Thiosocius teredinicola: one gene and its partner. The protein of the gene in region 2 binds, or shares a complex with, the protein of the main gene of each other region. Links are inferred from orthologs where the notes say so. Each region holds a gene or a part of one and is shown on either strand. Other genes may lie near its edges.

Region 1 (15,125 bases), 3.6 Mb from region 2 along the record:
GCTCGGTTCGCGTCGGGCCGTACAAGGTGATCGCCGGCGTACCGACCGCAGCCACGAGATGGGCCAAGCCGGAATCCACACCGACCACGCCGTCGGCCCTGGCAAGCTGGGCCGCCAACTCGGTCAAGCCCTGGCGGGGCAGCAACTCACCGCAACCGGCCGCCTTGATAATGCGCTCGGCACGCAGTCGGTCGTCGGGATCCCCCCACGGCAGGCCGACCTCGAACCCATCGGCATGCGCCAGGTGCGCCAACTCGGCCCAATAGGGCTCCGGCCAGTGCTTGCTCGGCCAGGTGGTGCCATGCAGCAACACCAAGCGCTTTCTACCGGCATCGCGTGCCGTCGAAAAATGCAGCCCGTAGTCGACATCGCCATCGGGCAGCGCGTAACCGAGCGCCTGAGCGAACAACTGTCGCGTCCGGGTGATCGCATGCTGTCCACGCGCCACCGCGTAGCGGCGATGGTAGAAAAAGGAGGCGAGAGATTCGCGCGCCGACCGCCGATCAAGCCCCGCCCGCGGGCCGTCGGCGAGCCACGCAAACGCGGCACTCTTGAACAGGCCTTGGGCATCCAGAATCAGGTCGTAGCGACGGCGCTTGAGCACCTTGCGAAACTCAGTCAATTCGCCACTCTTGAACGCCTTGGCCCACGCCTTGCGCCAGCGGCGCAACGACACGGTGATGACTTCATCGACGGCCGGGTGCCAACCCGGCACCTCGGCGAACGCCTCTTCAACCAGCCAGTTGAAACGGATGCCGGGCAGCGCCTTCGATGCATCGGTCAGCGCGGGGAAAGTATGAATCAAGTCACCCAGCGACGACGTTTTGACCAACAGCACACGCATCGATCAGGCCATCACCGCCTCGAGTGCCTCGGCCACCTGGTCAACCGACATATCGACCAGGCAGGCCGTCGTCCCCAGTGGACAGACACGCTTGAAACACGGGCTGCAATCCAGGCCGAGACTGACGATGCGATGACGTTCATTGAGCGGCGGTGTGAAACCGGGATCGGACGAGCCGTACAGCGCGACCGTCGGGCGATCCAGCGCCGCAGCCACGTGCATCAACCCGGAATCATTGGATACCACCGCATCTGCTTGCGACATCAGATCAACCGCCTGCTCCAGCGTGGTTCGACCGGCCAGATTGGTGGCCATTTTGCAGGTCGCCGCGACACCTTCACACACGGCGCGATCCTTCTCCGAACCGAACAGCCAGATCAACCAACCCAGCCTGCCGAAACGGCGCCCGAGCTCGGCGTAATGCACCGTCGGCCATTGCTTGGCTGGTCCGTATTCGGCACCCGGGCACAGCGCCAGGACCTGGTCATCGGGCGCCTTGCCGATGCCGAGGTCGGCCATCGCCCGTTCGACATCCGCCGCGTTTACCTCTAGTCGCGGCGGTTCGACGGCCGGCAGCGCCGCACCCGCCGGGGCAGCCAGGGCGACGAAACGCTGCACCGTCATCGTCAGTTCCGATTTATCGAGCTTACGCGCGTCGTTGAGCAGTCCGTAGCGCATCTCGCCACGCCAGCCGGTGCGCTGGGGAATACGCGCAGCAAACGGTGTGACCGCCGACTTCCACGAGTTGGGCAACACAATCGCCTGTCGATAGCGGCCCTGCAGCGATCTTCCGAGACGCCAGCGTTCGTGCAGCGCGAATTTGCCGTGCCCCAGTGGCATAACGATACCCTGACGCACCTCGGGCATGCGCTCGAGCAACGGCAGGCTCCAGCCGGGCGCCAGCACATCGATGGCTACATCGGGATCGTTCGCGCGCAAGGCCTTGAACAGGCTTTGCGCCATGACCATGTCGCCCACCCATGACGGGCCGACGACCAGAATGGCGTCATGCGTTGTCTGTTGATGAGAAGTTTCGCCGCTCAACGGCAGGTCACCATGGCGGCAGAAAAGAGGTCGGTGCGCACTCCGGCAAGGCATCGCCGGCGCGCAGCCGGCGACAGGGGCCGCCTGGTTCGAGCCGTCACCCGGCTCAATCGCTCAGTACGTAGTGGGCACCGCAGTAGGGACAAGTCGCTTCGCCGCTCTTCTCGATCGGCAGATAAACCCGCGGATGCATGTTCCACACCTCGTCGTCCGGTCGCGGACACGACAAGGGCAGGTCCGCGCGCTTCACCTGGATCGCCGGCGCTGCATCAGGCTTGGCGGTGTTGGTGCTCATACGATTCTCCGGCTGTACGGTTTATGTTGGTGCTCAGACGGTGGTCAGCCAGTCGGCGTGCGCCTTGCTGCGGCCATGCACGACATCGAAATACTTGCTCTGCAACTTCTCGGTGATCGGCCCGCGACTGCCGCTGCCGATCGCCCGGCCATCGACCTCACGGATCGGCGTGACTTCGGCCGCCGTACCGGTGAAGAAAGCCTCGTCGGCGATATACACCTCGTCACGCGTGATGCGCTTTTCGACTACCTTCAGGCCCTCTTCTTCGGCCAACTGGATCACGGTCTTGCGGGTGATGCCGTCCAGGCACGACGTCAGGTCGGGCGTGTACAGCACACCGTCACGCACGATAAAGATGTTCTCACCCGAGCCTTCCATGACGTAGCCGTTGGCGTCGAGCAGCAGTGCCTCGTCGTAGCCCGTTTCGAGTGCCTCTTTCAATGCCAGCATCGAGTTCATGTAGTTGCCGTTGGCCTTGGCCCGACACATGGTGATGTTGACGTGATGACGGGTGAACGACGACACGCGGATGCGAATCCCGCGGGTCATGCCCTCTTCACCGAGATAGGCACCCCAGGCCCAGGCGGCGACCATGCAGTGCACCTGGAGGTTGTCGGCACGCAGCCCCATACCCTCCGAGCCATAGAAGCACATCGGACGAATGTAGGCGGAATCGAGCTTGTTCTCGCTGACGGCACGGCGCTGCGCCTCGTTCATCTCCTCACGGCTGACCGGCATCGGCATGCCGAGGATGTGAGCCGAGCGGAACAGCCGGTCGGTATGCTCGTTGAGGCGGAAGATCGCAGTGCCTTGTTCGGCGTGATAGGCGCGGACCCCTTCGAACACCCCCATGCCGTAGTGCAGTGTGTGCGTCAGCACATGGGTCTTGGCATCGCGCCAGGGAACCATCTCGCCATCCAGCCAGATCAGGCCGTCGCGATCCGCCATGGTTTGCATCGTCGTGAACTCCAAAATAACCGAGGTACCGCAGCCGGTTTCGAGCTGAACCGGGCCGCGTTGCGTAGCCGGTTATTGAACCATAAAGCGCCATTTCCCGATAGCCGGCGCGCGCGAACGCCGCATCCGCTTTAGGCTGGTTCCGGCCCGATCACACGGTTCCAGATATCGGTCACCATGGCCCGTTCCTCGACCAACGGTTCCGCCGGAACCGAAGAACCCTCTTCCTGCAACGCCCGCCGATGCACGATGCCGCGATACACCTGGTAGGCATTCCACAGCTGGTCGGCCATCCCCTGCGGCAACAGGCTGTGCTTGGAAAGGCGTTCGAGCAGGCGCGCATTGTCGGTCCACTCGGTCAGATCCGGATACTGATGCGCCCAGCGCAGCACCGCGTATTGCACGATGAACTCAATATCCACCAGCCCGCCGACGCCCTGCTTGATGTGAAAATCGTCGGCGTTGCTGCGGTCGAGACTGGCGCGCATCTTCTGCCGCATCGTGCGCACATCGGCCAACAGCTTGTCGTGGTCGCGCTCCAGGCACAGTATCTGGTGCCGGATCGCGCCGAAACGCGCGATCACGGCCGGATCGCCCGCCACCGGCCGCGCCCGCACCAGGGCTTGGTGCTCCCAGGTCCAGGCGTCGTTGCGCTGATACCGCTCGAACGCCCCCAAAGAGACCACCAGCTGCCCGGCGTTGCCGTTCGGCCGCAGGCGCATATCGGCCTCATACAGCAGACCGGAAGGCATGCGGGTGGTCAGCATATGCACCACGCGCTGCCCCATGCGCACGTAAAACACGTCATTCGCCACGCTGCGTTTGCCGTCGGTCATTGCATTGAGCTGGTCACTGCCGTGCAGAAACACCAGATCGAGATCCGAGGCATATCCCAGTTCGATGCCGCCGAGCTTGCCGTAGCCGATCACGGCAAAACCGCTATCCATCTCCTTCAGCTCGCCCGGTCGCCCATGCTTGCGCGACAGGTCGCGCCAGGCGCTCTTCTGCACCTGCTGCAAAGTCACCTCGGCAATCTCAGTCAGGTAATCGCTGACCACCATCAGCGGGATCGCGCCGACGATGTCGGCGGCGGCGACGCGCAGGCGGTTGCCCTGGGCAAACTGGCGCAGGCGTTCCATTTCCTGTTCGAGGTCATCGTCGGCCACCGAGTCCAGCAAGGTGCGCAGCTCGCCCTTGAGGTCTTCGCGACGCAACGGCGAATACAGGCGGCGCGGGTCGAGCAGTTCATCGAGCAGCAGCGGCTGCCGAATCAACTGCGACACTACCCAACTGCTTTCGCTGACCAGCCGCACGAGCTGTGACAAGGCCAGCGGATTCTCGACCAGCAGATCCATGTAGGCCGTGCGACGCATGATGGCAGCGATCAGGTCGAGCAGACGCTGCAGCGTGACCGATGGCTGCGGGTGCTGCGCCGCCGCCTCGATCAGTGACGGCATCAGCTGGTCGAGTTTGGCGCGGCCGCGGGTCGGCAGCGCCTTGGCAGACGACGAATCATGAAATGTCTTGACCCTGTTCAATGTACTTTCCGGGTCTTCGAAGCCGGCGTCGGTCAGCGCCACGATGCACAAATCCGCTTTGGGATTCGGCCCCCAGACGGCCGCCAACGGCGACTCCTTCTCCGGGCGCTCCGCCTGCGGTGCCGCGAACACGCTGCCGAACTGTTCGTGCACATGGCGGCGGTGGCGATCGAGCACACGTTCGAATTGCGGCCAGTCATCGAACCCCATGCTGGTCGCCAGGCGTTGCCGGCCGATTGCGCTGTCTGGAATCCGGTGGGTCTGCTCGTCCTTCCACGCCTGCAGCCGGTTCTCGGTCATGCGTAGAAAACGGTAGCCGTCGAGCAGCTCGCGCACGGCGAAGCTCGGCAGGATCTCGCGCTCACCCAGCAAGCGAAGCACCTCCTGGATCGGGCGGATCTGCAGATCTTTTTCCCTCCCGCCACGCACCAGCTGGAACGCCTGACCGATAAATTCGATCTCGCGGATGCCGCCCTGGCCGAGCTTGATGTTGGCGTCCATGCCCTTCTTGTGCAGCTCGCGCTCGATCATCCGCTTCATGTCGCGGATCGATTCGATCACACCGAAATCGATGTAACGCCGATAGACGAAGCCACGCAGCATCTGCATCAGCGTATCGATGTCTTCGGCTTCGCCGGTGATCGCACGCGCCTTGACCATCGCGTAGCGCTCCCAGTCGCGCGCCTGCGAGTGATAGTAATGCTCCATGGCCCCATAGGTGACGACCAACGGCCCGGAATCGCCGAAGGGTCGCAGGCGCATGTCGACGCGAAACACGAAGCCCTCGGCCGTCTGCTTGCTGAGCACATTGACGAGTTGGCGTCCGAGGCGGGTAAAGAACTGCTCGTTCTCGATCGGCCGCGCACCATCGGTGCGGCCGTGCTCGGGGAAACAGAAAATCAGATCGATATCGGACGACAGGTTGAGCTCGCGCGCCCCGAGCTTGCCCATGCCGAGTACGATCAGACGTTGCGCCTGGCCGTCGGCGTCACGTGGCACGCCCGATTTCTCGACCGCCCAGGCGTACAGCTTGTCGACCGACTGACGGATGCAGATGTCGGCGAGCTCGGAAAGATCCTCGAGTGTCTCATCGAGAGAGGCCCGCCCGCCGATATCACGCCACACGATGCGCAGCATCTGCAGTTGGCGAAACCGCCGTAGCGCCAGCTCCAGCGCCGCTTCATCGCCGACGCCGTCCAATCTTTCGGCCAGCAGCGCCGACATCTCACCGCTGTCGAGCGCGTGATCGAGCAAACCGGAGCGATGCAGTTCCAGCAGCATGTCGGGATGGCGAAGGCATGTCTTGGCGGCAAAATCGCTAGCCGACCAGATACGTTCGAGGTGTTCAACAGCGGGGAAAGACGCATCCCCGAGGTCGGCAGCGCCCAGCGCGTCGCGCCAGGCGCTGCGATAGTGATCAAGCCGCTGCGCGGCCGGTTCTTCGTGCATCAGGGTTTGGCAGCCTCTGCGGCAAATTTTTGCAGCGCACCATTGATCTTCTGGATAACCGGATGCTGAGGATCAATGCCATGGCGTTCTGCCATCCACTGCGGATCGTTCCAGCCGATCATGACCTTGCCGTCGGCCTCCCACACCAGGTACTTGAGGGGCAAATCGATCCCCACAGTGGTTTGCTGCTGCATCAGCACTGTACCACCCTTGGGGTTACCGAAAATCAACAACTCGGTCGGAGCCAGTTGCATGTCGACGGTTTTCGCACCGGCCGCGTGATCCACTCTGGCGAACACCTTGAAGCCCGCCGCAGTGACCGCTTTCTCAAGACGATCCATCGTGGCGGTTGCGGGGTTCTCACTGACGATACTCTTGAGCCCGTCCGCGGCCAGCACTGGAAGTGAAAAAAATAACAAGAACAAACAAATAGCGACAATTCTTTTGACCATCAGGTCCTCCTCTGATTACGCTTTCTTGAGTGTCGTCAAGGACCGCTTTGCAACGGTCCACCAGATTAAAGACCCATTCGGCCATGCCGCTATTTCGACCATGCCAAAAATTCGCGCCTTCGATCCGGTAAAGCGAGAATTACTAGTACAGCTGTTTACCCAGGCGCAAACGGCTTCGATTGCGGCTGCCATTGGGGTGGTCGTCTGCACGTTGGTCTTCTTCGTCGCACAGCCGGGATTCGCCCCGCTCGCCTGGGGTGGCATTGCTGCGCTCGCAACCTTACAACGCATTGTGTTGTTTCGGCAGTTCTTCGCCAGCGAGATTGCGCAGTTCACGCACGAATACTGGATCAAGCGACACTCAGTCAGTGTCCTGCTGGTCGGTGTCGCCTGGGGCGGTGTGGCCCTCCTTCCGCTCGATGGAGCACCGGCGTACGCGCGCTACGTACAAACGCTGATTCCACCGTTCATCCTGATGGCTGCGATTACCTCGTACGGCGTGTGTATCTCGCAGTACCTCGTCCTGTGGGGCAGCGCGACGCTGACCGTTGTCATATCGCGCCTGTTTGTCTCCGGTGCCGATGCCATCGCCGAGGTCACCCTGTTCGTGTTCTTCTCGCCGCTGCTCGCCGTGACTGCGAAACGCTACAACGAGTCGATTACAGAAAGCATCAAAGCCCGCTTCCGGTCCGATGAGTTGGTCGAAAAACTCACCGAGGTCAACAAGGATCTGCAGGATCGCAACACGATCCTCGGCCGGCAACAGGATGTCATCGAACAGGAAGAGGCGCTGGCGAAGCACGTTTTCAAACAGCTCGTGGTCGGTGGCGACCGCAAGCTGCCGGGCATCCATACCTGGAACCAGTCGATGGGCACCTTGTCGGGCGACCTGACGCAGACCGTTCGCGGTCCTGCCGGTCAGTCCTACATCTTCCTCGGCGATTTCACCGGTCACGGCCTGCCGGCGGCGCTCGGCGCCCTGCCGGCTTCGTCGGTGTTCCTCGCGATGGCCTCGAAAGGTCTGCCCCTGGATGCCATCGCCACCGAATTGAATGCCAAGCTGCACCAACTGCTGCCGGTCGGCTACTTCTGCTGCGGGGTATTGCTCGAACTGACCGCCGACCATCGCACCTTGCATGTGTGGAACGGTGGCCTGCCCGATGTGCTGATCCGCCGCGGCAACAAAGACGGCTACGAACGTATCGCCTCACACGGTCTGCCGCTGGGCGTGTCCGGCGCCGACCAATTCGATGCCTCGACAGTGACCATCCATTTGCAGGCGGGCGACCTCGTCTACGCCTACACCGACGGTCTGACCGAGGCGGTCGACAAGAACGGGGAAATGTGGGGTGGCCAGCGGCTCGAGGAGTTCCTTGCGCAACCCGACCTCGAGGCACCGAAGCTGCCCGCGCTGATCGATGCGGTGCTACAGCACGTCGACCTGGCTCCGCCCACCGACGACATTTCGGTGGTCGAAATCGAGGCCCCCGCGCGGCTTGGCATACGCAGCGGCAGCGCCACCGTAGGCGAAGTCGCCGCTCGCTAATACCGCACCGCCCCCTGCGCACCGAAACGAAAAAGCCCCACCCGGGTTACCCAGGTGGGGCTTTTGAGCTACAGCACAGGTGCCGTGCGGCGTGATTACATCATGCCGCCCATACCACCCATACCGCCCATTCCGCCCATATCGCCGCCAGGCATTGCTGCCTCTTCCTTCGGCTCTTCAGCGACCATGCACTCGGTGGTGATCATCAGACCGGCAACCGAAGCCGCGTTCTGCAGCGCAGAGCGGGTGACCTTGGTCGGGTCGAGAATACCCATTTCGACCATGTCGCCGTACTCACCGTTGCCGGCGTTGTAGCCGAAGTTGCCTTCGCCTTCGACGACCTTGTTCAGCACCACCGACGGCTCGGCACCGGCGTTGGCAACGATCTGACGCAGCGGCTCTTCCATCGCGCGACGGGCGATCGCCACACCGATATCCTGGTCGTGGTTTTCACCTTTGAGCTCGCCCATCGTGGCCTGGGCACGCACCAGCGCAACACCGCCACCGGGGACGATGCCTTCTTCAACGGCGGCACGGGTAGCGTGCAGCGCGTCTTCAACGCGGGCCTTCTTCTCTTTCATCTCGACTTCGGTCGCAGCGCCAACCTTGATGACCGCAACACCGCCGGCCAGCTTGGCCAGACGTTCCTGCAGCTTCTCACGGTCGTAGTCCGACGTGGTGTCTTCCATCTGCGCACGGATCTGCTCGCAGCGTGCCTTGATGTCTTGCTCGGTGCCGGCGCCGTCGATCACGGTGGTCTCTTCTTTCGAGATCACGATGCGCTTGGCGGTGCCCAGCTCGTTCAGGGTGGCCTTTTCCAGGCTCAAACCGACTTCTTCGGAGATCACGGTCGCACCGGTCAGGATCGCGATGTCCTGCAGCATGGCCTTACGACGATCGCCGAAGCCCGGCGCCTTCACGGCGCAGACCTTGACGATACCGCGGATGGTGTTGACCACCAGCGTCGCCAGCGCTTCGCCTTCAACGTCTTCAGCGATGATCAGCAGCGGACGACCGGCCTTGGCGACCGACTCGAGCGCCGGCAACAGGTCGCGGATGTTGGATATCTTCTTGTCGTGCAGCAGTACGTAGGGCTCTTCGAGCTCGGCGGTCATGTTCTGCTGGTTGTTGACGAAGTACGGCGACAGGTAGCCGCGATCGAACTGCATGCCTTCGACGACGTCCAGTTCGTTTTCGAAGCCCGAACCTTCTTCAACGGTGATAACGCCTTCTTTACCGACTTTCTCCATCGCCTCGGCGATGATGTCGCCGATGTTGGTGTCAGAGTTGGCCGAGATGGTGCCGACCTGCGAGATCGCCTTGGTGTCGGCGCACGGCTTCGACATACCGGCGAGGTAATCGACCGCAGCGATGACCGCCTTGTCCATGCCGCGCTTCAGATCCATTGGGTTCATGCCGGCAGCAACGGCCTTCAGGCCTTCGCGCACCATGGCCTGGGCCAGCACGGTTGCGGTGGTGGTACCGTCGCCGGCGACGTCAGAGGTCTGCGACGAAACTTCTTTGACCATCTGTGCGCCCATGTTCTCGAACTTGTCCGACAGTTCGATCTCTTTGGCAACCGAGACACCGTCTTTGGTGATGGTCGGGGCGCCGAACGACTTCTCGAGCACCACGTTGCGGCCTTTCGGACCGAGGGTGACTTTTACGGCGTTGGCGAGGGTGTTGACACCCTTGAGCATGCGCTGACGGGCGTCGTCGGAAAACTTGACTTCTTTTGCACTCATTTCTCTATACCTGAAATCTGTCTGTTATTCGTAATCGTTGGCAACGCGGGGCTGGGATCAACCCTCGATGACACCCATGATGTCTTCTTCGCGCATGACCAGGACTTCTTCGCCGTTCACCTTGACCTCGGTACCCGAGTACTTGCCGAACAGCACGGTGTCGCCGACCTTGACGTCGAGCGGGCGCACCTGACCGCTTTCGAGGATCTTGCCGTTGCCGGCAGCAATGACTTCACCCTGAACCGGCTTCTCGGTTGCTGAACCGGGCAGCACGATGCCCCCAGGGCTGGTGGTTTCTTCTTCCTTGCGACGGACGACCACACGGTCATGCAGGGGACGAATGTTCATGTCTCGAAATCTCCTTAGCGATTAGAGAAGCAGTTGATATGTAAAGGAATTTCGCGCGGTACTTATTAGCACTCGCTGTCGATGAGTGCCAATAATAGGGGCGAACTTTGCTAAGTCAAGGGCGGGCCGAAAGATTTTTCGGCGTCGCGATTTTTGGCACTCGCACTCGCAAAGTGCTGATAACTAAACATTTTCCGAAAAATGCCGTAGAAATATGCATCAGGTTGTTTTGTCGGAGCGGAAGAATCATGTCCGAACACGATGACGGCCGTGTGATTCAAACGGCACACTTGAGCGAGTATTTTCACCACGCCGTGCAATCGGCAGCCGGGCGGCGCCACCTCAATGCCGATTCGGCGACACTGCACTACCTGGCCTCCCTGCTATGTCAGTACGCACGCAGCGAACAGGTGTTCGATTACGACGACCAGCGCACCCAGCTACGCCCCCTGGCACTGCTGTACGGTGAGGCCCTGGAGGCACCGAGCAATGGCGCGCGCCGCCTGTGGCTGCAACGCCTGGGCGATCTTGCCCTGTTCGTCGGCGGCATGTTCGCAGGGCAACTCAGCCGCCGCTTTCGGGACCTCGACTATTGCGTGGCCATGGGCGGCAACGCCTACAGCTACCTGGAGCAAACCGCCACCCGTCCCGGCGAACAAGCCCAAGCCATCGTGTTCGGCGAATTGGCGGATCAGTTCGGCCGCTTCGTCGATGTCGTCGCCATCGTCACCGGCCGGCCGCCATCAGCACACCTCGACGCCTGACCCGTTACAGGCTCATTCGTCGCGCCGGTACTCGCCCTCGATGATCCGATCGGCCTGGGTCTCGGGCGTGGTCCGTGCGCCGGGTTGTGCCGCGGGGCGCAGCGTGCCGCGCGACTTCAGCCAATGCACGATCAACCAGCGCCGCAGCGGGGTGATCAGCAATAGGAAACCGATCGCATCGGTGACGAAGCCGGGCAGCAGCAACGCCAGGCCGGTGAGCAGCAACAGTACGCCTTCGAGCAACTCGATCGCCGGCACTTCCTTGTTCGCCATCTGTGACTGCGCGCGGAACAGCACCGAGAAACCCTGCATGCGCACCAGCCATCCGCCGAGGGCGGCGGTGAAGATCGACAGCAGAATGGTCGGCAGGGCGCCGATCACACTGCCTACCTCGATCAGCAGGTACAGCTCAACGAGCGGCGCGCCGACGAAGATCAATAAAAAAACGACTGCTGGATTAATCATTTAGCTGGCCTGATCGGTTGCTGCAGTGGACCCGCCCGCCGACGCTTGTCGACTCAACCAGCCCAGAATCTGTATGTGAATTTCAATCCAAAGGATTTGCGATTGTGCCGCCAATCCGGCATAAAGTTGCGCCCGTTGAGACATGGGGGCCGTTTGGCCGGTCTTCAAGGTTGGTCGGTCATCGAATCCGCACCGAGGACAGCATGACAGAACTGCAACTGGTCATCACAACGATGCCGGATCAGGCCTCAGCCGAATCGCTGGCCGAGGTACTGGTCGGGCAGCAAATCGCCGCCTGCGTGAATATCAGCGCGCCGCTTACGTCTATCTATAGATGGGCAGGAAAAATCGAACGCGGCAGTGAGGTCATGCTGACGATCAAATCGAGCAAGGATCGTTACACGGCGCTGGAGCGGGCGATCGCCGACAACCACCCCTATGAACTTCCGGAGATCATCGCAGTCCCCATCACCGGAGGTCTCCCTGATTATCTGGCTTGGATCGAAACATGTACAAAAAACTAATTGCCTGGGTCTTGGCGATCGTCGCGACACTGCCGGTCGCGCACGCCGAGGACGAATTCCTCAAGCCCGACCAGGCGTTCGTGATCTCGGCCGAGGCGACCGACAACATGACGGTCCGCGTCAACTGGCAGATCGCAGAGGGCTATTACCTCTATCAGAGCAAGTTTCGCTTCCTCACCGAGAATGCCGATATCGAATTCGGTGATCCCAAGCTGCCGCCGGCAAAACCGAAGAACGATCCGGTCTTCGGCGAGGTGCAGATCTATCGCAACGATGTGACCATCGAGGTGCCGCTCGGCGCCATTCCGCCGAACACCGAGATGCTGACGCTCAAGGCTCGCTCACAGGGTTGCGCCGATGCCGGCATCTGTTATCCGCCGCACACACAGACGGTGCTCGTCGCACTCGACCAGGGCGTCGATGGCCCGCCGCCGGTCGACCCTGGCGCTGTCGACAACTTCGAACCGGCCGGCAGCGTCCCGCCCGAGATGCAGGAGACGGCCGTACCGGCGATTGCCGAAGCCGATCCGCTGCAAGAACTCGAGGCGCTAGGCGACGACCTCGGGCTGGGTGCGAACGAAGACGACATCCTGCCCGCCGAGAAGGCGTTCCGCGCCGATGCAAGCAGCACCGACGGCAGTCGACTTCGGGTGCAATGGGCAATCGCTGACGGCACCTACCTCTACCAGGACAAGGTCAAGGTGGTTCTGGAGGGCGACGGCGTCGCCCTGGGCGAGTTCGCCCTGCCGACACCCGATATCAAGAAAGACTCGATCAAACCGGACGGCACGATTGGCGATGTCGCCGTCTACCACAACCAGATCGACCTCGACATTCCGCTGGTGCGCACCAACACCGATGCCACCAGCATCAAAGTCACCGCCAGCTACCAGGGCTGTGCCGACCGCGGCATCTGCTACCCGCCGCAGAAGCAGGTCTTCGAGTTCGACCTACCGGCCGGCGAAGGCGCGACGACGGTCGCGGCCGCCGCGCCCGGCGATGCAGGCACGGACCAAACCGGCGAGAGTCAGCCGGCACCGCAGATCCAATCCGAACAGGACCAGATCGCCAGTCTGCTGGAAGGCGGCGACTTCCTGGTGATCGTCGCGACCTTCTTCGGCATCGGCGTGCTGTTGTCGCTGACGCCGTGCGTGTTCCCGATGATCCCGATCCTGTCCGGCATCATCGCCGGTCACGGCAAGAACATAACGACCCGCAAGGCGTTCACCCTGTCGCTGATCTACGTGCTGGCGATGGCGGTGACCTATACCATCGCCGGCATCCTGGTCGGCGTTTTCAGCGTCAATCTGTCGACCACGCTGCAGCAGCCTGCCTGGCTGATTGCATTCGCCCTGATCTTCGTCGCCCTCGCGCTGTCGATGTTCGGCTTCTACGAACTGCAGTTGCCGTCGAGTATCCAGAGCCGACTCACCGAGATCAGTAACCGCCAGAAAGGCGGCAGTTATACCGGCGTCGCGGTCATGGGCCTGTTGTCGGCGCTGATCGTCGGCCCGTGCCTCGCCCCGCCGTTGGCCGGTGCACTGATCTTCATCAGCCAGACCGGCGACGGCGTACTCGGCGGCACGGCCTTGTTCGCCATGGGTATCGGCATGGGCATACCGCTGCTGCTGATCGGCGCCTCGGCCGGCAAGCTGCTGCCACGCGCCGGCGCCTGGATGGATGCGGTCAAGGCGGTGTTCGGCGTGCTGATGCTGGGCGTCGCGCTGACGATGCTCGAACGCCTCGCGCCGACCTATATCTCAGAGATGATCATCCTCTTGGCCTGGGGCCTGCTGCTGATCGGCTCGGGCATCTACATGGGCGCGATCGAGCCGCTGCATGCCGAGGCTGGTGGTTGGCGCAAACTATGGAAAGGTGTGGGCCTGGCCGCGGTAATCTATGGCGCAACCTTCCTGATCGGCGCCGCACTGGGCAGCAAGGACACCGTGCAACCGCTGCGCGGCGTGTTCGCCGGCGGCGCGATAGCCGGTCAGGCCGAGCATGCCACCTTCAAACAGATCAAGAGCAACGCTGATCTCGACCGTGAACTGGCCGCGGCCAAGGCACAAGGCAAACCGGTCATGCTCGATTTCTACGCCGACTGGTGCACCTACTGCAAACAGATGGAACGCGAGACCTTCCCCGACGCGAAGGTACAGCAAGGCATGTCGCAGATGGTGTTGCTGCAGGCCGACGTGACTCGTCAGGATGACGCCGACAAGGCACTACAGGAACGCATCGGCATTCCTGCACCGCCGGCAATGATATTCTGGGGACCCGATGGCAATGAGCGTAGGCACTTGCGTCTGCTCGGATTCAAAGGCCCGCAGGGATTTGCCGAGCACGTGGCACAAGCGATATCACCGTGAAAATCAACAAGCTGTTCGTCCTCACTGTCGTCTGTACGCTGATCGGCGCCGGGGTCGGATTCGCCTGGCGAAGCTACGAGCAACAGAAGACGGCAGACGCCGCAAAACTGATCGAGAAAGAGGTGGTGGTCGTCGACTCGCTGCCCGATGCCAGCTACCCGGACCTGCACAACAGCAAACGCAGCCTGTCCGACTATGCCGGCAAACTCGTCGTCGTGAACTTCTGGGCGACCTGGTGCCTGCCGTGTCGCGAAGAGACGCCACTGTTCGTCGAGTTGCAGCAAGAGTTCGGCGAACAGGTGCAGTTCATCGGCATCGCGATCGACGAGGTCGAACCCACGCGCGAGTTCGCCAACGAATTCGGCGTCAACTACCCGATCCTGATCGGCGGCATCGAGGCCACCGTCCTGTCGCGCAGGCTCGGCAACCGCTCCGGCGGCCTGCCGTTCACCGTGGTCGCCGCGCCCGACGGCACGATTGTGATGCGTCACACCGGCGGCCTGAAGCGCGAAAACCTCGAACCCGTGCTGCTGCAACACCGCGGCCGCGGCTGATCGCGGATAAAGGGCGCACAAAGGAAGCCCAGCCCTAGACAAAACCCTCAACTTGGTCGACAATTGCGGGCAAATTACAGCCTTTTCGGCACAAATCCCTGCAAGAGCAACGCTTTGGTCACACAAACGCGCTTGAGGAATCGACGTTAACATGGCGCACATTCTTGTCCTGAACGGGCCAAACCTGAACCTGCTGGGTTCGCGCGAGCCTGCGGTTTATGGACAAGACAC
Region 2 (15,087 bases):
GAGCACCTGATGCGCAACTCGGTGTCGCACGGTATCGAGGATGCGAACGCCCGCCTTGCCAATAGCAAGCCGCGCGAAGGCGTCATCACGCTGTCGTTGAGCCGCGAGGGTACCGACGTCGTATTGACCCTGTCGGACGACGGCGCAGGTCTCGATCGTGCGCGTATCCGCTCCAAGGCCGTCGAACGCGGTCTGATCGATGCGGACGCCGTGGTCGAAGACGACGATCTGTTCCAGTTGATCCTGCAACCGGGTTTCTCGACGGCGCAGGAGCTGTCGCAGGTTTCCGGTCGTGGCGTGGGTATGGACGTGGTGCTGACCGAGGTGAAGCAACTCGGCGGCACGCTCGATATCGAGTCGCAGCCCGGTGCCGGCACCAGCTTCACGATTCGCCTGCCGTTTACCCTGGCCATTACCGATGCGCTGCTGGTGACACTGGGCGACGACATGTATGCCGTGCCGCACAGCAGCATGGACGGTGTCGTGCGCATCGGCGTCGATGAGCTGCGTGCCATCTACGCCGGTGAGAAAGACGTGTTTACCTACGACAACCGGGATTACACGGTGCGCTACCTGGGCTCGATGCTGGGTACCCAGGCACCGCACATCCCAGAAGGTCTGCGTTGGTTGCCGCTGTTGCTGGTGCGTTCCGGTGAACACCGTGTCGCGATCCACGTCGACAGCCTGATGGGTAACCGTCAGATCGTGGTGAAGTCGATCGGTGCGCAGTTGAGCACGGTGCGCTGGTATACCGGCGGCACCATCCTGGCAGACGGTCAGATTGCGCTGATCCTCGATGTGAACGCCCTGGTGCGTATGGATAGCGCGCAGCATCCGTCGACCGAGGTCGTCGAGACGGCCGAGCCGGAGAGCAAGGGCATCACCGTTATGGTGGTCGATGACTCGATCACGGTACGTAAGGTCACCAGCCGTCTGTTGGAGCGCCACAACATGCATGTGGTAACCGCCAAAGACGGTGTCGACGCGGTCACCGTGCTGCAGGACCATCGTCCGGACATCATGCTGCTGGATATCGAGATGCCGCGGATGGACGGCTACGAGCTGGCGCGCCACATGCGTAGTACGCCGGAACTGGCCGATATCCCGATCATCATGATCACGTCGCGTACCGGTGACAAACACCGCAATCGCGCGATGGAGTTGGGCGTCAAGCGCTACCTCGGTAAGCCTTACCAGGAAGCCGAGTTGCTTGAGAACATTTACACACTGCTTGCGGATACAACGTTGTGAGTCAGCAAGTCTCAGAGATTCGATGCCTGGTAATTCCGTTGCGTGAAGGCAGCCTGTTGCTGCCGAACACGACGGTTGCAGAGATCATCGGTTACCGCGAGCCGGATCCGATCGATAACGATGCGCCATGGCTCCAGGGGATGGTGAACTGGCACCAGCGTGAGATCCTGGTCGTCGACTTCGAGCGCATGCTCGGTCGCACTCGGGGTAGCGACAGTATTCGTCAGCGTATCGCCGTGTGCTATGCGCTCAAACCCGAAGGTGACTGGCCGTTGGTTGGCCTGGTGGCGCAGGGTATTCCGCGCCTGCTGCGTCTCAATCACGATGCGATCGATCAGGCGACCACCAGCCTGCACGGTGATTCACCGGTACGCATGACGGTCACGGTCGACGGCGATCAGTTGATGGTGCCCGACCTCGACTACCTGCAGGCACAGTTGCCGGCAGCGTAATCCGACGTCCGCGACCGATCGGTCAGCGGAAGTCCCCCCACAACAGTTGCATCGCGGCCAGAGCGGCCAGCGGTGCCGTTTCGGTGCGCAACACGCGCGGCCCCATGCGCACGCTGGTGTACCCCTGCCTTTCGGCGAGACTACGTTCGGCTTCGCTGAGCCCCCCTTCGGGACCGATCAGCAGGCGCACCTGCGGATCGGCGGGGGGTGACACGTCGGCAAACGAGCGCGGCGCCTCATGATGCAGCAGGAAACCGCCGGGATGATCTTCTAGCCAGGCAGGCAGTGGGGCAGGGGCATGCAAGCTCGGCAGCCGGCTGCGCCCGCATTGTTCGCAGGCGCTGATGATCACGCCCTGCCAATGCTGCATCTTTTTGGTGGTGCGTTCGTCGTCGAGCCGCACCACGCTGCGTTCGGTCGCCAGCGGGGTGACGGCGCCTACCCCCAGCTCAGCCGCTTTCTGCAACGCGAGATCCATGCGCTCGCCGCGCGAGATACCGATCGCCAGATGGACCGTCAGTGGTGATTCGTTGTCGACCGTACGTGAGTCACCGACCTCGGCAATACACGCCTTGCGATCGCAACGCGTCAGGCGGGCATCGAAGTCTTGCCCGCTACCGTCGAACAGAATGAGGTCATCGCCCGCACGTAGGCGCAACACCTGTTGCGCATAGCGTGCAGCGCGCTCGTCCAATTCGATGGTGTGGCCGCTGGCCAGCGAGGGTTCAACGAAGATCCGGGAGATACGCATCAGCGTATCCTACACCGCGGATCGCGATCGCACGGAACGTGCTTAGCCGATGTCGCTGAGGCCGAGTGCGTCCCAGATAGCGAGCGTGGGTTCGGTCTGGTTCATCGTATAGAAATGCAGACCGGGCGCGCCGATCGCCAACAGCCGTTCGCACAGCTTGGTGACCACGTCCCGGCCGAGCGCACGGATGCTATCGATGTTATCGCCGTAGGCTTCCATGCGTTTACGTAGCCAGCGCGGGATCTCCGCACCGCACGCATCGGAAAAACGCACCAGGTTGCTGTAGTTGGTGATCGGCATGATGCCCGGCACGATCGGGATAGTGATGTCGCGTCGGCTGCAGGCCTCGAGGAAACGTTCGTAGGCATCCGGGTTGTAGAAATACTGCGTGATCGCCGAGTCGGCGCCGGCATCTACCTTGCGTTTGAAGTTTTCCAGGTCTTTGTCGAAGTTCGCAGCCTGTGGATGCATCTCCGGGTAGGCGGCGACCTCGACATGGAAGCGTGCATCGAAGCGTTCGCGGATCAGGGCGACCAGTTCGTTGGCGTAATTCAGGTCGCCCATCGAGCCGGCACCGGCGCCCGAGGGCAGGTCGCCGCGCAACGCCACGATGCGGTCGATGCCCTGGTCGGCGTAGCGCTGCAGGATCTCGGTGATCTCATCGCGCGTGCTGCCGATACACGACAGGTGCGGTGCGGCGGCGATGCCTTGTTCGCGAATCCAGTCGACGGTGGCGAAGGTGTTGGTCTGGGTCGAACCGCCGGCACCATAGGTGACGGAGAAGAACGCCGGACTGCGTTCGTTCAGGCGGGTCACGGTATCGCGCAGCTTCTCGATACCTTTGTCGGTCTTTGGCGGGAACAGTTCGAAACTGAAGCCGGTCGCTTGTGATCGTGATGCGGTCATCTGCGGTCAATCCAGTCTTGCGAATAGGGGTGTGGTGCAACCACGGACGGGTTGCACCACACGACGCGTTACGTCAATGAATCAGTAACGATAGTGCTCGGGCTTGTACGGGCCCTCGACCGGTACGCCGATATAGTCGGCCTGCTCCTGCGACAGCACGGTCAGGTGGGCGCCGATCTTCTCGAGGTGCAGTCGCGCGACCTCTTCATCGAGCTTTTTCGGCAGGATGTATACGCCGATCGGGTATTCTTCGCGCTTGGTGTAGAGCTCGATCTGCGCCAGTACCTGGTTGGTGAACGAGTTCGACATCACGAAGCTCGGGTGGCCGGTGGCGCAGCCGAGGTTAACCAAACGGCCTTCGGCCAGCATGATGATGCGCTTGCCGTCGGGGAAAATGATGTGGTCGACCTGCGGTTTGATGTTTTCCCACTCGTACTTGTTGAGGCCGGCGATATCGATCTCGTTGTCGAAGTGACCGATGTTGCAGACGATCGCCTGATCCTTCATCGCGGCCATGTGGTCGTGACGAATGATGTCCTTGTTGCCGGTGGTGGTGACAAAGATATCCGCGATCGGTGCGGCCTCTTCCATCGTGACCACGCGAAAACCTTCCATCGCCGCCTGCAGTGCACAGATCGGGTCGATCTCGGTGATCCACACAGTTGCGCCCAGGCCGCGCAGCGACTGGGCCGAGCCCTTGCCGACATCGCCGTAACCGCAGACGACCGCAATCTTGCCGGCGATCATCACGTCGGTCGCGCGCTTGATGCCGTCTACCAGTGATTCGCGGCAGCCATACAGGTTGTCGAATTTCGACTTGGTGACCGAGTCGTTGACGTTCATCGCCGGGAACAGCAGCTTGCCCTGCTTGAGCATCTCGTAGAGACGGTGCACGCCCGTGGTGGTCTCTTCGGTCACGCCGCGGATCGATTCGGCCATCTTGTGATAGCGCTTGGGGTCTTCTTCGAGGCTGCGCTTGAGCACGCCGAGGATCACCTTCCACTCTTCGGCGTCGTCGGCCTTCGGCTCGGGTACGGCGCCGGCGTCCGCATACTCGACACCTTTATGGACGAGCAGGGTCGCGTCGCCGCCGTCGTCGAGGATCATGTTGGCTTGCTCGCCGTTCGGCCAGTTCAACACCTGTTCGGTGCACCACCAGTATTCTTCCAGTGTCTCGCCTTTCCATGCGTAGACCGGAATGCCGGCGGCAGCGATCGCGGCTGCGGCGTGGTCCTGAGTCGAGAAGATGTTGCACGAACACCAGCGCACCTGGGCACCGAGCTCGACGAGGGTCTCGATCAGCACGGCAGTCTGGATCGTCATGTGCAACGAGCCGGTGATGCGGGCGCCTTTGAGGGGTTTTTCCTTGCCGTACTTCTCGCGCAGCGCCATCAGGCCCGGCATCTCGGTTTCGGCAATGCGCATTTCTTTGCGGCCCCAATCGGCCAAAGACATGTCGGCGACTTTGTAGTCGGTGAACTCACTCATGGTTGTTGACTCCAGTTCAAAAAACGTGAGTGAGCGCCGTTCGACAAAACACCGTATTCACGTCCGAGCCTGGCCCGATCAGCGGGTTGCAGCGCCCCTCGGCGTGAAATTGTGATGAACCCGGTATCGTGATCCGGCTCAAAAACTTGAGCCCAGACGCCAGGATCGGCCGGTATTTTACACAGTTGGTGACTGCAATTCCTGGTTTGGCCGGCGGAAATGACCTGGCTTTCGGGGCGGCCGAAGATGATGCCTAACTCAATCACAGGCGCGTCATGTGCGGTGCAGCAAAAAAGCGAATTCGCGGCAAACGCCGATTTTTGCGCTATGTTCAACAACAGCGGCCTTCAAGGCCGTGGAAAAACAGATCCCGCAAACGGGACATTTGACGCACGATCGTCGTTATTCAGGAGGAGTGTGATGGCAGAACCAGGCGTGGTCCGGCACGATCCGCCGGACTCGGATATCGAGCCGCTTTTTTACCCGTCCAACAAACTTGGCTTCGACGCACCGCTGCGTTGGCTGAAGCTGGGCTGGCACGACATGAGCCGGGCCTACAAACAGAGTCTCGCCTATGGGATCGGGTTGGTCTTTTTCGGTTACCTGATCACCGGCTTGGCATGGGACGACGGCCATACCGTGGCATTGTTCACCTTGACGGTGGCGTTCATCCTCGGCGGCCCGGTGCTCGCCTTCGGACTGTATTCGATCAGTCGCCAGCTCGAGCAGGGGCGGCCACCTCAATTGGGTGTCTGCTGGCGCGAGAGCCGCAACCATTTGCGCAATGAGTTGTTGTATGCGCTGGTGATGCTGGTTGTGTTGCTGATCTGGGCGCGCGCGGCGTCGATGGTGCACGTGTTCTTCCCGATCGGCGAAGAAATGGGGTGGCTTGGCTGGCTGCAATTCCTGGCGGTCGGCAGCGCGGTTGGATCGATCTTCGCGATCATCGTGTTTTCGGCCAGCGTGGTATCGCTGCCGATGATGCTCGATCGCGGCACCGATGCGGTGACCAGTGCGCTGACCAGCGTCAACGCGGTGATCAACAATAAGGCGGTCATGGCAATGTGGGGTGCGATGATTGTCGCGCTGGTCCTGCTCGGCGTCGCGACGGCGTTCATTGGGCTGGCGTTGATCTTGCCGCTGATCGGGCACGCGTCGTGGCACGCCTATCGCGAAACGGTGGTGGACGATCAGCCCAAGGATTGAGGTTTTGAACAACGCCGCCTAGAAAAGCGGCGTGGATTGCCTGGCTTGACGGGAGGCGACGCGGTCGCCTCCCGAAATCATCAGATCGAATACCGACAGATCAGATGCCGGCGGCGCTGCGCAGCTCGTCGGCTTTGTCGGTCAGCTCCCAGGTGAAGTTCTCGTTTTCGCGACCGAAATGGCCGTAGGCCGCGGTCTTGCGGTACTTGATCTTCTCGGCGTTGAGCAGGTCGAGCATGCGCAGGATGCCGTACGGACGCAGGTCGAAGTGCTCGCGCACCAGCTCGGTAATGCGTTCGTCGGTGATGTTGCCGGTGCCGAAGGTGTCGACCATGATCGAGGTCGGCTCGGCCACGCCGATCGCATACGACACCTGGATCTCACACTTGTCGGCAAGCCCCGCCGCGACGATGTTCTTCGCCACGTAGCGTCCCGCGTAGGCGGCCGAGCGGTCGACCTTCGACGGATCCTTACCGGAGAAGGCGCCGCCACCGTGGCGTGCTGCGCCGCCGTAGGTATCGACGATGATCTTACGGCCGGTCAGGCCGGCATCGCCCATCGGCCCGCCGATCACGAAACTGCCGGTCGGGTTGATGTGGAACTTGGTGTCTTTGGTCAGCAGGCCGGTCGGGTCGAGGATCGGTTTGATGATCTCGTCCATGACCGCCTCGCGCAGCGTGTCGCCGGCGAATTCCTCGGCGTGCTGACTCGACAGTACGACCGCGTCGATCGATACCGGTTTGCCGTCCGAGTAGTGCAGGCTGACCTGTGACTTGGCGTCCGGGCGCAGCAGCGGCAGGATGCCTTTCTTGCGCACTTCTGCCTGGCGTTCGACCAGACGGTGGGCGAACTGGATCGGTGCCGGCATCAGCACCTCGGTCTCATTGGTCGCGTAACCGAACATCAGGCCCTGGTCGCCGGCGCCCTGGTCTTCCGGCTTGGCACGGTCAACGCCCTGGTTGATGTCCGGCGATTGCACGCCGATTGCGGTCATCACGGCACAGGTCACAGCGTCAAAACCCATCTCCGAGCTGGTGTAGCCGATGTCTTTGATGGTATCGCGGATGACGTGCTCGTAATCCGGCTTGGCGGTAGTCGTGATTTCACCGGCGATCATAGCCAGGCCGGTCTTGAAAACCGTCTCGCAGGCGACGCGTGCATGCGGGTCTTCGGCCAGGATGGCGTCCAAAATGGCGTCCGATACCTGGTCGGCCATTTTGTCGGGATGCCCCTCGGACACCGATTCCGAAGTGAAGATGAAGTCACGAGCCATCGGCTACTCCTTTGATAGAAAGACGTTTGCAGGAATATAGGAGAGGTTAGGTTAGCGGCGGAAATTTAACACGGTTGAGCATATCGGCGCATTCTGAAAGAATGTCGCGCCCGCAGAAGTTAAATAATTTGCACGAGGGAAACCCAATGGTTTCGTTGCAGACACCGGTTTGTGATTTTGGCGCAGCTGCTCCGGATTTCGATCTACCCGGTGTCGACGGTCGCAACTGGAGTCGAGACCAGTGCATGGGCGAGAAAGGCCTGCTCGTCATGTTCATCTGCAACCATTGCCCCTATGTAAAGGCGGTGCTCGACCGGATCGTGCGCGATGCGAATGAGCTGATCCCCCTCGGCATCGGAGTTGTGGCGATCATGTCCAACGATCCGACCGACTACCCGGAAGACTCGTTCGACAATATGCGCGCGGTCGCACAGGCCAATGGTTTTCCGTTTCCTTACCTGCTCGATGAAACCCAGCAGGTTGCCAAGGCCTACGGCGCGGTGTGTACGCCGGACTTTTTCGGCTACAACGGCGCGGGCGAGCTGCAGTATCGCGGGCGCCTGGACGAGAGCCGCAAAGAAGCGGCACCGGTTGATGTCCGGCGCGATCTTTTCGAGGCGATGCGCCAGGTTGCCGAGTCGGGGCAGGGTCCGCAAGAGCAGGTCCCGAGCATGGGCTGTTCGATCAAGTGGATCGAGTGAATTTGAAAAAAGTTTTAATAATCAGATAGTAAGCTGGATCTTGAGTGCCGATTTCCTGCGCTTATAGGTGTATTTGAATATTCGGGGAATCCCTCCTTGCCCGATTTCGACCGGGTAGGGGAGAATAGCCGACCTTTTCACAACCACAGGGCTGAGATTCGCCGGAGGCAGAACGGCGCTCTCATACAAGTGCAAAGCACCGTTCCGCTGGCCGGAGCGAGCCCGCAAAAAGCGAATCATTTCATCCGGAGAGCATTCTCCGGTGCTGAAGAATTCTTGTAGTCTTTGAAGGAGGGACTTATGTCCTCACGCAGAGAGCTTGCCAACGCCATTCGTGCGTTGAGTATGGATGCCGTTCAGAAAGCCAACTCGGGTCACCCGGGGGCGCCGATGGGTATGGCGGACATCGCCGAGGTGCTGTGGAACGACCACATGAAGCACAACCCGGGCAACCCCAACTGGGCCGACCGCGACCGTTTCGTGCTGTCTAACGGCCACGGGTCGATGTTGATCTACTCCCTCCTGCACCTGACCGGGTACGATCTGTCGATCGACGACCTGAAAAACTTCCGTCAGCTGCATTCCAAAACCCCGGGCCACCCCGAATACGGTTACGCACCCGGCGTCGAGACCACCACCGGTCCGCTGGGTCAGGGCATCACCAACGCGGTCGGCATGGCGATCGCCGAGCGCGCCCTCGCTGCCGAATTCAACAAAGACGGCCACGATATCGTCGATCACAACACCTACGTGTTCCTCGGTGACGGTTGCCTGATGGAAGGCATCTCGCACGAGGCCTGCTCGCTGGCCGGCACGCTCGGCCTGGGCAAGCTGATCGCGTTCTGGGACGACAACGGCATCTCGATCGACGGCCATGTCGAAGGCTGGTTCTCGGACGACACGCCGAAGCGCTTCGAGGCCTACGGCTGGCACGTTATCCCCGATGTTGACGGCCACGATCCGGCAGCGATTGCGAAGGCACTGGAATTCGCCAAGGCGATGACCGACAAGCCGACCATGATCTGCTGCAAGACGACGATCGGTTTCGGCTCGCCGAACAAGGCCGGCAGCCACGCCTGCCACGGCGCCCCGCTGGGCCAGGAAGAGATCAATCTGACCAAGGCCGCACTGGGCTGGGATCACGGTGCCTTCGAAGTGCCGAACTCGGTCTACCAGGGCTGGGACGCGAAAGAGAAGGGTGCCGCTGCTGAAAAGGCGTGGGACGAGAAGTTTGCTGCCTATGCCTCGGCCCACCCGGAACTGGCTGCCGAGTTCAAGCGCCGCGTCGCCGGTGAACTGCCGTCGGATTGGTCGTCCAAGGTCGATTCGTTCGTCGGCCAGTGCAACGAAGAAGCCAAGTCGCCGGCAACCCGCCAGGCCTCGCTGGCTTCGATCGAAGCCTACGCCGCTGCGCTGCCGGAACTGTTCGGTGGTTCGGCCGACCTGGGTTGCTCTAACCTGACGGAGTGGTCGGGCTACAAGCCGATGCGTGGTGACATGCCGGCGGCCAACTATGTGAACTACGGCGTGCGCGAATTCGGCATGTCGGCCATCATGAACGGCATCGCCCTGCACGGTGGCTTCATTCCGTTCGGCGCGACCTTCCTGATGTTCTCGGAATATGCACGTAACGCCATCCGCATGGCGGCACTGATGAAGATCCGCTCGATCTTCGTATTCACCCACGACTCGATCGGTCTGGGCGAAGACGGTCCGACCCACCAGGCGGTCGAGCAGATCCCGACGCTGCGCATGATCCCGCGTATGGATGTCTGGCGCCCCTGCGACACGGTCGAAACGGCCGTTGCCTGGAGCAAGGCGGTCGAGAAACAGGAAGGCCCGACCTGCCTGATCTTCTCGCGCCAGGGTCTGCCGTTCCAGAACCGCAGCAACGATCAGATCGCCGCGATCTCGCGCGGTGGTTACGTGCTGCGCGACTGCGACGGTACGCCGGACGTGATCGTGATCGCGACTGGTTCGGAAGTCGGCATCGCGGTTGAAGCCGCCGAGGCCAGCAGCAAGAAGGTGCGTGTCGTCTCGATGCCATGCACCAGCGTCTTCGACGCACAGGATGCTGCGTATAAGGAATCGGTATTGCCTGCTGCGGTCACCGCACGTGTCGCCGTCGAAGCCGCCTGCACCGGCGGCTGGTGGAAGTACGTCGGCAGCAACGGCAAGGTCATCGGTATCGATACCTTTGGGGAGTCGGCGCCGGCCGGCGAACTGTTCAAACTGTTCGGATTCACGGCGGAAAACGTCGGCAAGGCTATCGACGAAGTCGCGGCTTGATCGAATCCCGCGGCGGACCGGCTATTGCAAATGCATGGCCGGTCCCGCCGTACCTACATTTAGAAAGCATCGCTAACGCTCTGAGGAGAATTCAACTATGGCAATCAAAGTAGGCATCAACGGCTTTGGTCGTATCGGTCGTATGGCCTTCCGCGCAATCGCCAAGGACTTCGCCAACGATTTCGAAGTCGTTGCAATCAACGACCTGCTCGACGCCGACTACCTGGCATACATGCTCAAGTACGACTCGGTACACGGTAACTTCCCTGGCGATGTCAGCGGTGAAGGCAACACCATGACCGTCAACGGCAAGAATATCCGCCTGACCGCCGAAACCGATCCGGCCAAGCTGGCTTGGGGCGACGTCGGTGTCGATCTGGTCCTCGAGTGCACCGGTTTCTTCCTGACCGCAGAAGGCTGCCAAAAACACATCGACGCTGGCGCACCGAAGGTCGTCATGTCGGCTCCGTCAAAAGACGGCACCCCGATGTTCGTTTACGGCGTCAACCACGAAACCTATGCCGGTCAGAACATCGTTTCGGCTGCATCGTGCACCACCAACTGCCTGGCGCCGGTTGCCAAGGTTCTGAACGACAACTGGGGTATCAAGCGCGGCTTGATGACCACCGTGCACGCTGCCACCGCTACCCAGAAGACCGTTGACGGCCCGTCGAAGAAAGACTGGCGCGGCGGCCGCGGCATCCTTGAAAACATCATCCCGTCGTCGACCGGTGCAGCCAAGGCCGTCGGCGTCGTGCTGCCGGAACTCAACGGCAAGCTGACCGGTATGGCTTTCCGTGTGCCTACCTCCGACGTGTCGGTCGTCGACCTGACGGTTGAGCTGGAGAAAGCAGCCAAGTACGAAGACATCTGTGCTGCGATGAAGAAGGCATCCCAGCAGCCGGGTATCGGTGAGACGCTGGCCTACACCGATGAGAAGGTCGTTGCGACCGACTTCCGCGGTAACAGCAACTCGTCGATCTTCGATGCCGAAGCCGGTATCGCACTGGACGGCACCTTCGTGAAGGTCGTCTCGTGGTACGACAACGAATACGGTTATACCTGCAACATGATGCGCTTTGCCAAGCATGTAGCCGGCTAAAACCGCTCAGCGATTGCTCGGGCATGCGTCGCATGGCGCATGCCCGACAGCGCTGCCTCGCGATGGACACCGCAACTGTTCACGCTGTGGCGAGAGCGTTCAGGCAAGGCCAGCTTTGGCTGAACGTTTTTGCATCAATTCCAGTTAGGAGACCCTCATGGCTTTCATCAAGCTGACGGATCTTGATCTTTCCGGTAAGCGCGTACTGATTCGCGCCGACCTCAACGTGCCGGTCAAAGACGGCAAAGTGACTTCCGACGCGCGCATCACCGCCTCAATGCCAACCGTAGAGCACTGCGTCAAAGCGGGTGCCAAAGTGATGGTCATGTCGCACCGTGGCCGTCCCGAAGAAGGCACGGTCGACGAAGAAAACTCGATGCAGCCGATTGCCGAAGACATGTCGGCCAAGCTGGGCAAGAACGTACGCCTGATCAAGAACTACCTCGATGGCGGCTTCGAGGTCGCTGAAGGTGAAGTCGTACTGCTCGAAAACGTGCGCTTCAACAGCGGCGAGAAGAAGGACAACGAAGACCTGGCCAAGAAATACGCCGCGCTGTGCGATGTATTCGTCATGGATGCCTTCGGTACGGCGCACCGTGCCCAGGCGTCGACCCACGGCGTTGGCAAGTTCGCTCCCGTCGCCTGCGCCGGTCTGCTGCTGGCCGAAGAACTCGACGCGCTGGGCAAGGCTTTGGCCAATCCGGCACGCCCGATGGTCGCGATCGTCGGCGGTTCCAAGGTGTCGACCAAGCTGACCGTGCTCGAAGCACTGTCTGAGAAGGTCGATCAACTGGTTGTCGGCGGCGGCATCGCCAACACCTTCCTCAAAGCTGCTGGCCACAATGTCGGCAAATCGCTGTGTGAGGATGATCTGGTACCCACCGCGCAGGCGCTGATGAAAAAGATGCAGGAGCGAGGCGCGAATATCCCGATCGCAACCGATGTCGTTGTCGGCAAGAACTTCGCTGAAGACGAGCCGGCGGTACTGAAAAGCGCCGACGAGGTCGCGGACGACGAGATGATCTTTGACATCGGTCCGAAATCGGCTGGCGAGTTGGCAGAAATCATTGGCAGAGCCGGTACGATCGTGTGGAACGGCCCGGTCGGCGTGTTCGAATTCGACCAGTTCGGCGAGGGCACCAAGACCGTATCGATGGCCATCGCCGGCGCCCCGGGTTTCAGCCTTGCTGGTGGCGGGGACACTATCGCTGCAATTCAGAAGTACGATATCTACGACAAAGTGTCGTATATCTCGACCGCGGGCGGTGCCTTCCTCGAGTACCTCGAGGGCAAGACGCTGCCGGCGGTGGCGATGCTCGAAGAAGCGGCAAGCAAGTAATTACAACAGCGGGAAGGCGTAGGCTATCCCGCGAGAAGGGCAGATGCTTAGACGCACGAAAATCGTAGCGACGCTAGGTCCGGCCACCGATGATCCGAAGGTGTTGGACGAGGTAATCGCCGCCGGCGTGGATGTCGTGCGGCTGAATATGTCGCATGGCACCCACGAGGATCACGAGCGCCGCGCCGATTGGGTGCGCAATCGCGCCCGTGCCTGTGGTCGCCAGGTCGGCGTGCTGATCGACCTGCAGGGACCGAAGATTCGCTGCGGCAAGTTCACCGACGGCAAGATCGAACTCGCACCCGACGACCGGTTCGTGCTCGATACGGCTTGGGATGTCGACAAGGGTAACCAGGAGCGTGTCGGCGTCACTTACCCGACGCTGCATGAAGAGGTCTCGCGCGGCGACACCTTGTTGCTCAACGATGGCCTGATCGTGTTGTGGGTCGACGAAGTGCAGGGCACCGAGGTGCGTTGCAAAGTGGTCGTCGGCGGAACCTTGTCCAACAACAAGGGTATCAACAAGCTCGGCGGCGGCCTGTCGGCGCCGGCACTGACCGACAAAGACAAGGCGGACATCAAGTTCGCCGCACGCATCGAGGCCGACTATGTCGCGGTGTCGTTCGTGCGCTCGGCCGAAGATGTTCACATCGCGCGCCAGTTGCTGCAGGAAGCCGGCGGCGACGGCGGCATCGTGTCCAAGATCGAACGCGCCGAGGCATTGGATGTGATCGAAGAGATCATCGATGCGTCGGATGTGATCATGGTTGCGCGTGGCGACCTCGGTGTCGAGATCGGCGATGCGGAATTGCCGGCGGCGCAAAAGCGCCTGATCAGCCTGGCGCGATCGATGAACTGCGTGGTGATCACCGCCACCCAGATGATGGAATCGATGATTCAGAATCCGATCCCGACCCGCGCCGAGGTGTTCGACGTGGCCAACGCGGTCATCGACGGCACCGATGCGGTCATGTTGTCGGCCGAATCGGCAGCCGGTAAGTACCCGGCGAAGGCGGTCGAGGCGATGGACCGGGTGTGCAAAGAGGCCGAGAAGCAGTCGCAGACGCGGCGTTCCGATCACCGCCTGCACTCGGTGTTCGGTCGTATCGACGAGGCGATCGCGATGTCGACGATGTACACCGCGAACCACCTTGGCGTGACCGCGATTGCCGCGCTGACCGAGTCGGGCGCCACCTGTAAATGGATGTCACGCATTTCGTCTGGCATCCCGATCTACGCCTTGACGGGGCAGGTGGCCACGCGTAGAAAAGTCACGCTGTATCGCGGGGTCTACCCCGTCAGCTTCGATCTCGAAGCCGGTATCGATTCGCGTCAGGCGAATACCGAGGTTATCGAAGAACTTCAGCGCCGCGGGGCGGTGCGTGATGACGACCTGGTCATCATTACCAAGGGTGACCTGAACGGCGTCTCGGGCGGAACCAACGTGATGAAAATCCTGCGCGTTGGCGAACATATCATGCCCAGCCACGATTGATTAATTTGATTGAGACTCTCAGAACAAGGAGCAGACCATGGCACTGATTTCCCTGCGTCAAATGCTGGATCACGCCGCCGAACACGGCTACGGCGTACCCGCTTTCAACGTCAACAACCTCGAACAGATGCGCGCGATTATGGAAGCCGCCGACGAAACCGACTCGCCGGTTATCGTTCAGGCCTCGGCCGGTGCGCGTAGCTACGCCGGTGCGCCTTTCCTGCGCCACCTGATCCTGGCGGCGATCGAAGAATTCCCGCATATCCCGGTGTGCATGCACCAGGACCACGGCACCTCGCCGGCTGTCTGCCAGCGTTCGATCCAGCTGGGCTTCAGCTCGGTGATGATGGACGGCTCGCTGGGTGAAGACGGCAAGACGCCGGCTTCGTACGAGTACAACGTCGACGTTACCCGTCGCACCGTCGAGATGGCGCATGCCTGCGGCGTTTCGGTTGAAGGCGAGCTGGGTTGCCTGGGTTCGCTCGAAACCGGTATGGCCGGCGAGGAAGACGGCATCGGTGCAGAAGGCAAGCTCGATCACAGCCAGCTGCTGACCGATCCGGAAGAAGCGGCCGACTTCGTTAAGAAGACTGGTGTCGACGCCCTCGCGATCGCCATCGGCACCTCGCACGGCGCCTACAAGTTCACCCGCCCACCGACCGGCGACATCCTGGCGATCGAGCGCATTAAAGAGATCCATGCGCGCATCCCGAACACCCACCTAGTCATGCACGGTTCTTCTTCCGTGCCGCAGGATTGGCTGGCGATCATCAACGAGTACGGCGGCGACATGGGTGAGACCTATGGCGTGCCGGTTGAAGAGATCGTTGAAGG

What was found.
Region 1: the proteins of metK (region 2) and groL are in contact, whole or in part, in a cryo-EM structure (PDB 8P4O), measured with the Escherichia coli proteins. The link is inferred for Thiosocius teredinicola from one-to-one orthologs.

Annotation. Positions count from the first base shown.
Region 1 is NZ_CP019936.1:393,652-408,776, reverse strand. The notes cover bases 7,546-10,451. They hold groL (chaperonin GroEL), read right to left. Parts: upstream 9,871-10,451; coding sequence 8,221-9,870; downstream 7,546-8,220. Other genes in these bases: B1781_RS01875 (co-chaperone GroES), read right to left, coding at 9,928-10,218; B1781_RS01885 (PP2C family protein-serine/threonine phosphatase), read left to right, coding at 7,546-8,125. Outside these bases: waaC (lipopolysaccharide heptosyltransferase I), read right to left, coding at 1-844; waaF (lipopolysaccharide heptosyltransferase II), read right to left, coding at 848-1,888; B1781_RS01905 (zinc-finger domain-containing protein), read right to left, coding at 1,995-2,183; B1781_RS01900 (branched-chain amino acid transaminase), read right to left, coding at 2,217-3,140; glnE (bifunctional [glutamate--ammonia ligase]-adenylyl-L-tyrosine phosphorylase/[glutamate--ammonia-ligase] adenylyltransferase), read right to left, coding at 3,272-6,127; B1781_RS01890 (DUF302 domain-containing protein), read right to left, coding at 6,127-6,579; more of B1781_RS01885, read left to right, coding at 6,680-7,545; B1781_RS01870 (hypothetical protein), read left to right, coding at 10,467-10,982; B1781_RS01865 (FxsA family protein), read right to left, coding at 10,995-11,447; divalent-cation tolerance protein CutA, read left to right, coding at 11,651-11,971; protein-disulfide reductase DsbD, read left to right, coding at 11,956-14,340; B1781_RS01850 (TlpA family protein disulfide reductase), read left to right, coding at 14,337-14,894; aroQ (type II 3-dehydroquinate dehydratase), read left to right, coding at 15,046-15,125.
Region 2 is NZ_CP019936.1:3,980,900-3,995,986, reverse strand. Bases 5,242-8,109 are described here. They hold metK (methionine adenosyltransferase), read right to left. Parts: upstream 7,328-8,109; coding sequence 6,155-7,327; downstream 5,242-6,154. Other genes in these bases: B1781_RS18885 (thioredoxin family protein), read left to right, coding at 7,474-8,028; B1781_RS18895 (DUF2189 domain-containing protein), read left to right, coding at 5,269-6,054. In the rest of the region: B1781_RS18920 (hybrid sensor histidine kinase/response regulator), read left to right, coding at 1-1,251; B1781_RS18915 (chemotaxis protein CheW), read left to right, coding at 1,248-1,703; B1781_RS18910 (16S rRNA (uracil(1498)-N(3))-methyltransferase), read right to left, coding at 1,726-2,454; metF (methylenetetrahydrofolate reductase [NAD(P)H]), read right to left, coding at 2,497-3,360; ahcY (adenosylhomocysteinase), read right to left, coding at 3,442-4,848; tkt (transketolase), read left to right, coding at 8,329-10,317; gap (type I glyceraldehyde-3-phosphate dehydrogenase), read left to right, coding at 10,415-11,419; B1781_RS18865 (phosphoglycerate kinase), read left to right, coding at 11,577-12,758; pyk (pyruvate kinase), read left to right, coding at 12,802-14,253; fba (class II fructose-bisphosphate aldolase), read left to right, coding at 14,291-15,087. UniProt on the Escherichia coli protein: Catalyzes the formation of S-adenosylmethionine (AdoMet) from methionine and ATP.